4 regions of the Nocardioides pantholopis genome follow, and region 1 is predicted to be linked to each of the others. Evidence: predicted binding sites of a transcription regulator. Region 1 holds the regulator's gene; each other region holds the start of a gene.

Region 1 (2,199 bases):
GCCCGGCACCTGCCGCCGCCGGGTCGCGACGGTCTCGGTGCGGCCCAGCTCGACGAGATCGCCGAGCTCATCGACGCCGCCGACGGCCGGACCCTGGGGCTGTTCTCCTCCCGCCGGGCGGCCGAGGCTGCCGCTGAGGCGATCCGCGAGCGGCTGCCGCACCTGACCACGCTCGCGCAGGGCGACGCCCAGCTGCCCGAGCTGGCCCGGCAGTTCGTGGAGGACCCGCACACCTGCCTGTTCGGCACGCTCTCGCTGTGGCAGGGGCTCGACGTCCCCGGCGACACCTGCCAGCTCGTGCTCATCGACCGGATCCCGTTCCCGCGCCCCGACGACCCGCTGATGTCGGCGCGCCAGAAGGCCGCCGACAAGGCCGGCGGCAACGGCTTCATGCAGGTCGCCGCCACTCACGCGGCCCTGCTGATGGCGCAGGGCGCCGGCCGCCTGATCCGCACCACCACCGACCGCGGGGTCGTGGCGGTGCTCGACCCGCGCCTGGCCACCGCCCGGTACGGCGGCTTCCTCAAGGCCAGCCTGCCGACGATGTGGACCACCAGCGACCCGGCGATCGTGCGCCAGGCGCTGCAGCGCCTGAGCGCGACCGCGAAGACGGGCTGAGCCGCACGCACGAGCGCCCCCGCCCGGCCGGAGCCGGAACGGGGGCGCGTTAGGTGCGCGAGGGTCAGAGGCTGCGCAGCACCGCGGTGACCTTGCCGAGGATGGTCGCGTGGGTGCCGTCGATCGGCTGGTACGCCTCGTTGTGGGGGAGCAGCCAGACCTGGCCGTCCTTGCGCTGGAAGGTCTTCACGGTGGCCTCGCCGTCGATCATCGCGGCCACGATCTCGCCGTTCTCGCAGGTGGGCTGCTGGCGGATCACGACGTAGTCGCCGTTGCAGATGGCCGCGTCGACCATCGAGTCGCCGGAGACCTCGAGCAGGAAGAGCTGGCCGTCGCCGACGAGCTGGCGGGGCAGCGGGAAGACGTCCTCGACCCGCTCCTCGGCCAGGATCGGGCCGCCGGCGGCGATCCGGCCCACGACGGGGACGTAGGTGGCCTCCGGCCGGGTGTCGCCGACGCCGGTCTCGTCCACGCCGCTGTCGTCGGCCGAGGACATCGCCCGGCGCGCCGCCATCACCTCGGGGAGGAAGACCTCGAGGGCGCGGGGACGGTTCGGGTCGCGCTTGAGGTAGCCCTTCTCCTCGAGCACCTTCAGCTGGTGGGCCACGCTGGAGGAGCTGGTCAGGCCCACGGCGTTGCCGATCTCGCGCATGCTCGGCGGATAGCCGCGCTTCTCGATGCAGTCCTTGATGTGGGCCAGCACCCGCTGCTGGCGCGGAGTCAGGCCGGTGGCGTCGGCGGGCCCGTCGGGGAGCTCGGCGACCGTGTCGCTCTTCTTCCTGGTCATGTGTGCCTTCCCGCAGTGCGTGCCGCGCCCGGGCCACCCGGGTGCGTGTGCCCACGCTAGCCCCGGAGGGCCGCGGGTTCAAACATCTGTTCGAACCGCGTGTCGCGGCCACCCCCCTGCAGCGCGACCCGGCACGCGACGCGCGTGGCCGGGTCCGAACGGCGAAAGCGTCGCCACCGACCGTCCGACCCAAGCGCCGCCCCCAGGACGGTCAGTGACGAAGATGGTCGCGCAGCCGACGGGCGACCCGAGCCATGGTCGCCTCGGCGACGTGCTGGATCCCCGCGGAGACCCGGGAGGCCGTCAGTGCCGCCACGGCGTAGCGGTCGCCGTCGGCGTGCTCGACCACGCCGATCTCATGGCGGTGGTTGAGCAGCGTCCCGGTCTTCGACGACCAGGTGGTCGCGTCGGAAGCGAAGTCGGGCCAGAGTCGCTGTCGCGCCACGACGTGCTGCCCCATGAGCTCGCGGACTCGCGCGGAGACCTCAGGGACGACGGGGCCCGGCGTGGTCCACAGCACCTCGAGCAGGTCGACGCAGGCACGAGCAGTGCCGGAATTGGCGCGGGCGCTGTCCAGCTGGCGCACGCGGTGGCCGCCGCTCGGCGTTCCGCCGTGCGCTGCCAGCGTCTGCGCGAGCTGCGGTGTCTGCACCAAGGCCTCGGCAGGCGTCTCGGTGAGGTCGGAGAGTCGATGACGCAGGGTCAGGTCCGTGATCCCTAGCCCACGGACGTAGTGCGTCACGTGCGCGGGACTCACCAGGTCGAAGAGTGCATCAGCGGCCACGTTGTCGCTC
Region 2 (2,199 bases), 950 kb from region 1:
CTGGACGTCCTCGCCCCGCAGGTGGTCCTCGTGGCGGACGGTGGTGGGATCGCCCAAGCGGCCGCCAAACCGGTCGTGGGGGCGAAGAAGGTGGCCAACCTGCTGGGCGCCTTCCCGAAGTTCGGAGCCCGCGCGCGGATCCTGCCGGTCCTGCTCAACGGAGCGCCCGGTGCCAGGATCGTCGACGTCGCGGACGGCTACGACACCGCGATCAGCTTCGCCGTCGAGGACGGCCGGATCAGCCGGATCTTCGCCGTACGCAATCCCGCGAAGCTCGGCGGGCTCGACGTCGAGGCGACCCTGAGACGTTGAGACGCTAGGAGGGCCGGGCTGACCCGGCCGCCGCGAGCGAGGCCCGATCCCCGACGGCGACCGACCCGGGCTCCGAGACACCAGCCCACACCCCCAGCCGGCCGCCGTGATGGCGGGCGAGGGTGCGGAAGACCTCCACGTCGGCGTCCAGCCCCGGCTGGGCACGGGTGACCATCGTGCAGCGGACGCACTGCTGGGTCGGGAGCACGCCCACCCCGCCCAGACGCAGCGCGTGTCCGACCCATGCGTCCTCGAGCCACCCCTCGCCGTCGAGGTCGACCAGCACGTTGGGCCGAAACCGCCGAGGGTCCCAGTCCCCGCCGGGATGGACCCGCGCGGCGGCGCGCAGGGAGGCGGTGGTGAGCACGAGGACGGGCGCCGCGTCGACGTACCGACCCGCCGGCATCGTCCACTCGACCGGCTCGCTGGTGTCGTCGGTCGCGTCGCGGAAGAACTCGGCCCGTCCGGGCCCCGTCGTGGCCGCCGGCACCAGCGAGACCGGACCACCCAGCCAGTCGGACAGCTCCCGGTCGGTCTCGGCGCCGGGTCCGGCCAGGGCCCGCCCGTCCGGGAGGGTGATCGACGGCCCGTGGTCGCCGTACGCCGCGGTGGCGGCGAGCAGCTCGGGACGACGGCGCGCGGTCAGGATCCGACCCGTGCGCTCATCGCGGATCCCCCACCGCCGGTCGCCGAGGAGCCCGTCCTCCTCGAACCGTGCGCGGGCGACCGGCTCCCCCTGCAGGGACTTCACCGGATAGCGCCACAGGCCCACGATCTCCACGGGTGTCTCCTCGTCTCGTCGACTCCCCCGAGCATCGGGCCGGCAGGCGCGTCTGTCGAGCGCCGCGCCGGCTGGCGCCGGGATTCGCGGAGGTCGCCGGGTGAGCAGAATCGCGCCGCCCGGGTTTATCCACAGATTCAAAGAATTAGTCGCGGACCCTCTTCTGCTAATTCGAACAGGCGTACGATTAGCGCAGTGGCAGAGGTTGCCACACCTCTGACCTTCCGGAGGCAGCGATGGCGATGACGGTCCACCCCTTTCTGGCGGGTGCCGCGACGATCGAGGCTGTCCTGGACAAGCTGGTCGATTCCGAGCCGGTGTTCCTGCCGGTCGCCGAGAAGCGTGAGGCCCTGCTGACGCTGGCGCGGTTGTCCTCGCGCGTCGAGGCGCTGCAGGCGAAGCTGATCGCCTGCGCCGGGGAGGTCGCCGAGGCCGAGGGACACCGTGACGTGGCGGCCTGGGTGGCCGCCCGCACCCACGGCTCGGGCCCGGCCTGTCGTCGGGCCCAGCGCCTCGGGACCGCCTGCGACCGGCGCTGGCAGCACCTGGGCCGGTCCCTGGTCACCGGCGAGGTGAACGTCGACCAGGGCCACGTGATCGTCTCCGCGCTGGACGACCTGGCCTCGGCCGCCTCGCTCGTCTCCGTGGGCGCCGAGGAGTGGGGACGTGTCCTGGCGCGCGCCGAGCAGCACCTGGTCGAGCAGGCGGCGCACTTCGGGCCGCGCGAGCTGCGGCGGATGGGTGAGCGGATCCTCGAGGCGGTCGCGCCCGAGCTGGCCGATCAGCTGGAGGCCGACCAGCTCGAGGCCGCCGAGCGCCGCGCCCGGCGGCGTACGTCGCTGCGGATCCAGCACCTCGGCGACGGCACCGCGCTGATCAAGGCCCGGGTGCCCGACGCGGTCGCGCTGCGGCTCACGACCTCGCTCGAGGCATTCACCAGTCCCCGTCGCTCCGGAGACGGCGCGGAGAAGCAGCCCTACGACCGCCGCATGGGCCAGGCGTTCTGCTCCCTGCTCGAGGTCTTGGATCCTGCGAGGCTGCCGCTGCACGGCGGCGACGCGACGACGATGATGATCACGATGGACCTCGAGGCGCTGACCACCGGC
Region 3 (2,199 bases), 270 kb from region 1:
CTGGTCGTGTCCCCACCCCGCTTCGGGCCAGCTCGTGCCAGGAGCTCACAGCCAGCGCGACGGACCAGACGCTCCACAGCCTCTCGGGTGGTGAGGGCGACATGGCGTTGACCACGGTTCCGATGGCTCCGACCGCCACGCAGCCGCGGCCGACCCGTCGGCGTACGCGCGACGACGTGCGCGGCGAGGCGAGGGCAGCCGCGCTGGCGGCGTACCCGAGGGACGCGACTCCGCTCGTGACCCGGAGCGGCGTCGGGAGCCTGCCCTCCCACCTCCCGCCGTACGACACACGTCCCCAGGGCGCGCCTGCGGCGAGGGCGGCCTGGAAGGCTGACATGGTCACGAGCAGCAGCGGCGCAGATCGGCTGGTCTCCACGTTGCCATGGAAGCACCGCGGGGCGTCGTCGGCCAGGATGGATCCGATGAGCCCTCCAGATGGACGATCCGCAGCGGTCAGCCGGTGCCTCGGGCAAATCGCCATTGGAAGAGCACCGATCCCCTCGTCCTTCCGCCCGTAGCCGCCCAGGCTCGTCAGCTTCTCGGTGGCGCCGTCCGGAAACACCGCGACGTGGTCCTTCGGGAATCGGATCGACGCGCCGGGGCCCGATGAGCGAAAGCGCAGGGAAAGGTCGCAGCCCTCGGCGACGAGGCTCTCACGGACCAGCTGACACCCGCCGATGGTGGTCCGGAAAGGTCGGTCGGCAGCAACCACGCACCGGAGTCTGCCAGGTCTGCATGTCGATAAATGTGCCGACGTGTCTTGGGCTGTGGAATTCGTCCACAGCTTTAATAAACGTGGCCCGAACCCTATGCATCCAATTCGAACACACGTACGATTGGGTTAGTGGCAATGGCTGCCACACCTCTGACATTCGGGGGCTGCGATGACCGAGGTGACCCACCCCTATCTGGCGGGTGTCGACACCGCGGCGGCTGCCCTGGAGCAGATCGTCGAGCTGGAGCCGGCGTTCCTGCCGGTGAGCGACCAGCGCCGGGCGGTGCTCGCCATGCGGCGGCTGTCGACGCAGGTGCAGGCGATGGAGGCGATGCTGATGGCGGCCGCCGGCGGCGTGGCCGAGGCCGAGGGTTCCCGCGATGTCGCAGCCTGGGTCGCCCACCGCAGTCACGACTCCCTGGTGACCACGCGCCGCCTCCAGCGCCTCGGGGTCGCGTGCGACCAGCGCTGGCACCGGTTAGGTGGGGCGCTGGTCGCCGGGCAGGTGAACGTGGACCAGGGCCACGTGATCGCGGGCGCGCTCGACGACCTGGCCTCGGCCGCAGCGCTGGTGGACATCGGTGCCGAGGAGTGGGGACAGGTCCTGGCCCGCGCCGAGCAGCACCTGGTCGAGCAGGCGGCGCACTTCGGGCCGCGGGAGCTCCGGCGGCTGGGGGAGCGGATCCTGGAGGCCGTCGCGCCGGAGCTGGCCGAGGAGCTGGAGGGCCGGCAGCTGGCCGACGCCGAGCGCCGCGCCCGTCGGCGTACGTTGCTGCGCATCCAGCACCTCGGCGACGGGACCGCGCTGATCAAGGCGCGGGTGCCGGAGGCGGCTGCGCTGCGGCTGAAGACTTCCTTGGAGGCGTTCACGAGCCCGCGCCGGGCAGACGGTCGCTGCTCGACGGACGGAGAGGCCGTTCCGTACGACCGGCGCATGGGTGAGGCGTTCTGCTCGCTGCTGGAGACCCTCGACCCGGCCCGGCTGCCGCTGCACGGCGGGGATGCCACGACGATGATGATCACGATGGACCTCGCCGCCCTGACCAGCGGCCTCGGGACCGCGACCCTGGCCGACGGGTCCCGGATCACCGCCGGCGAAGCGCGTCGGATGGCGTGCACCGCGAACCTCGTCCCGGCCGTCCTGGGGACCCGGTCGGTGCCGCTCGACCTCGGCCACACGGCGCGGCTGTTCACGCCCGCCCAGCGCAAGGCCCTCGCCCTGCGGGACCGGGAGTGCCGTGCCGACGGATGCTCGATCCCCGCGACCTGGTGCGAGGCACATCATTGGCAGCCCTGGCTCCTCGGCGGGCGGACCGACCTCGCGAACGGGATCCTGCTCTGCTCCCGGCACCACCATCTGGTCCACGACGACCGCTATCTCCACGACCGCATGCCCAACGGCGACGTCCGCTTCGCCCGGCGGCGGTGAGTCGCCCACAGCGGCCGGGATCCGCCCATGAGGGGCCATGCGGTTGCAGGGTGAC
Region 4 (2,199 bases), 510 kb from region 1:
GTGATCATCATCGTCGTGGCGTCGCCGCCGTGCAGCGGCAGCCGGGCCGGGTCCAGGGCCTCGAGCAGTGAGCAGAACGCCTCCCCCATGCGCCGCTCGTACGGGACGGTCTCCCCGTCCCTCGCACAGCGCCCGTCTGCCCGGCGCGGGCTCGTGAACGCCTCCAGCGAGGTCTTGAGGCGCAGCGCGACGGCCTCCGGCAGCCGCGCCCTGATCAGCGCGGTCCCGTCGCCGAGGTGCTGGATGCGCAGCGACGTACGCCGACGGGCGCGGCGCTCGGCGTCGGCGAGCTGGTCCGCCTCCACCTGCTCGGCCAGCTCCGGCGCGACCACCTCCAGGATCCGCTCCCCGAGGCGCCGCAGCTCACGCGGCCCGAAGTGCGCCGCCTGCTCGACCAGGTGCGCCTCCGCCAAGGCCAGGACGTGTCCCCACTCCTCGGCGCCGATCTCCACCAGCGCGGCAGCCGAGGCCAGGTCGTCGAGCGCGCCCGCGATCACGTGGCCCTGGTCCACGTTCACCTGCCCGGCGAGCAGCGCTCCGCCGAGACGCTGCCAGCGGCGGTCGCACGCGACCCCGAGCCGCTGAGCCCGCCGGGCCGCCACTCCCGAGGCGTGGGTCCGGTGTGCCAGCCACCCCGCCACGTCGCGGTGCCCCTCGGCATCGGCGACGTCCTCGGCACAGGCGATCAGCTTCGCCTGCAGAGCCTCGACGCGCGAGGACAACCGCGCCAGCGCCATCAGCGCCTCACGCTTCTCCGTCACCGGCAGGAAGACCGGCTCCAGGTCCACGAGCTTGTCCAGGACGTCCTCGATCGACGCGGCGCCCGCCAGCAACGGGTGAACCATCTCCGCCATCGCAGCCCCCGGAAGTCCCCTGCGGCAACCTCTGCCACTGCCGCAATCGTGCATCTGTTCGATTCCGAGGAATAGGGCCGCGTTGGGATATTTAGGATCTGTGGATAACTTGCTCGGCGTAGAAACACGTGGCATTCGACGTTCTTCATTGGCTACGAGAGCCGCCGTTCACCGGGCGACCCAGGCCCCGCCGGCTCGCCACTCCCGGCGGATGAACCACTGATTCCCCGGACCGTCGCCCGAGAGGGCAGGCTGGGCAGGTGACCAACCCGACCGAGCCCGCGCGCACCCTCGTCCCCGTGCCCGCCGCCGAGCGTCCGCGCCGCGTACGCCGGACCGCGCGGGTCCTCGTCGTCGACGACCGGGACCGGCTGCTGCTCTTCGGCGACACCGACCCCGGGCTGCCCGGGTCGCGGTGGTGGATCACCCCCGGCGGCGGCGTGGATCCCGGCGAGAGTGACCTGGCGGCCGCCGTACGCGAGCTCGAGGAGGAGACCGGCCTCGCCGTCGCGCCGTCCCAGATGGTCGGCCCCGTCCTCGTTCGGCGGGTCGTGCACGGCTACACCGACGTCGTCCTGGACCAGGAGGACGTCTTCTACGCAGTCTGGGTGCCGGCCTTCGAGGTCTCCGACGCCGGTCACACGCCCGAGGAGCGGATCACGATGACCGAGCACCGCTGGTGGAGCAGGGACGAGATCGCCGGCACCGGCGCGGAGATCTGGCCCGCGGCCGTCCTCGACCTCTGGGCCGAGGCCGAGGTACGCCGTGCATCCGCCGCCGCCGGCGACCCGGCACCGCCGCCTCTGGACGGCGGACAGGTCGAGGAGTCGACAGTTCCGGCCTGAGCCGGGTGGTCCGGTCAGCGGTGAGCTGGCCACCCTTCGGCGCACCCGAACCGTGGCAGGCTCACCGCCGGCACCCTGGCGGCAGTTCAAAACGGTGGCAGGCTCACCGCTCACCCGCAGCCACCCGGCCGCTCACCCGCACCGACCCGCCCAGTCAGCAGGTCAGCACGTCACCCGACCCGGCGGGCGGCGCCGGTCAGTCCCAGAGCCGGACGACGACCCGGCCCGCGATGGCGGGGGCGGGGGTGCCGGCCGGCAGGTGGGCGTACTTGCGGCTGTCGGGCCACACCAGGTCGGCGGCGCAGTCGAAGGTCTCCCCCACGACGTCGGTGCGGACCTCGACCGAGCCCGGGAAGGCGGCGCGCGGGCCGCGCACGGCCCCCGGCTCCAGGACGACCACGTCCAGGGCGCCCGGCTCGGACGCCGGGCCCTCGGCCCAGCCGCCGGGCTGGCCGGTGAACCACACGACCGCACGGGTGTCGTCGTCGGTGGAGGTCGCA

What was found. The regulator LexA, encoded in region 1, represses DNA repair genes until DNA is damaged. The targets are predictions, from matches to a motif close to TCGAACANNTGTTCGA.
Region 2: a site for LexA is predicted at 1,265-1,280, ahead of EBO35_RS07605 (HNH endonuclease signature motif containing protein). Genes of this name have one in related genera too.
Region 3: a site for LexA is predicted at 821-836, ahead of EBO35_RS04235 (HNH endonuclease signature motif containing protein). Genes of this name have one in related genera too.
Region 4: a site for LexA is predicted at 901-916, ahead of EBO35_RS05450 (HNH endonuclease signature motif containing protein). Genes of this name have one in related genera too.

Annotation. Positions count from the first base shown of each region.
Region 1 is NZ_CP033324.1:635,066-637,264, forward strand. Features, by position in the region: gene EBO35_RS02980 (ATP-dependent DNA helicase) at 1-618, shown strand, start outside; gene lexA (transcriptional repressor LexA) at 683-1,405, opposite strand; gene EBO35_RS02990 (serine hydrolase) at 1,617-2,199, opposite strand, start outside.
Region 2 is NZ_CP033324.1:1,587,843-1,590,041, reverse strand. Features, by position in the region: gene EBO35_RS07615 (RNA polymerase sigma-70 factor) at 1-312, shown strand, start outside; gene EBO35_RS07610 (MOSC domain-containing protein) at 317-1,093, opposite strand; gene EBO35_RS07605 (HNH endonuclease signature motif containing protein) at 1,330-2,199, shown strand, end outside.
Region 3 is NZ_CP033324.1:901,377-903,575, forward strand. Features, by position in the region: gene EBO35_RS04235 (HNH endonuclease signature motif containing protein) at 885-2,144, shown strand.
Region 4 is NZ_CP033324.1:1,144,182-1,146,380, reverse strand. Features, by position in the region: gene EBO35_RS05450 (HNH endonuclease signature motif containing protein) at 1-845, opposite strand, end outside; gene EBO35_RS05445 (NUDIX hydrolase) at 1,115-1,699, shown strand; gene EBO35_RS05440 (hypothetical protein) at 1,896-2,199, opposite strand, start outside.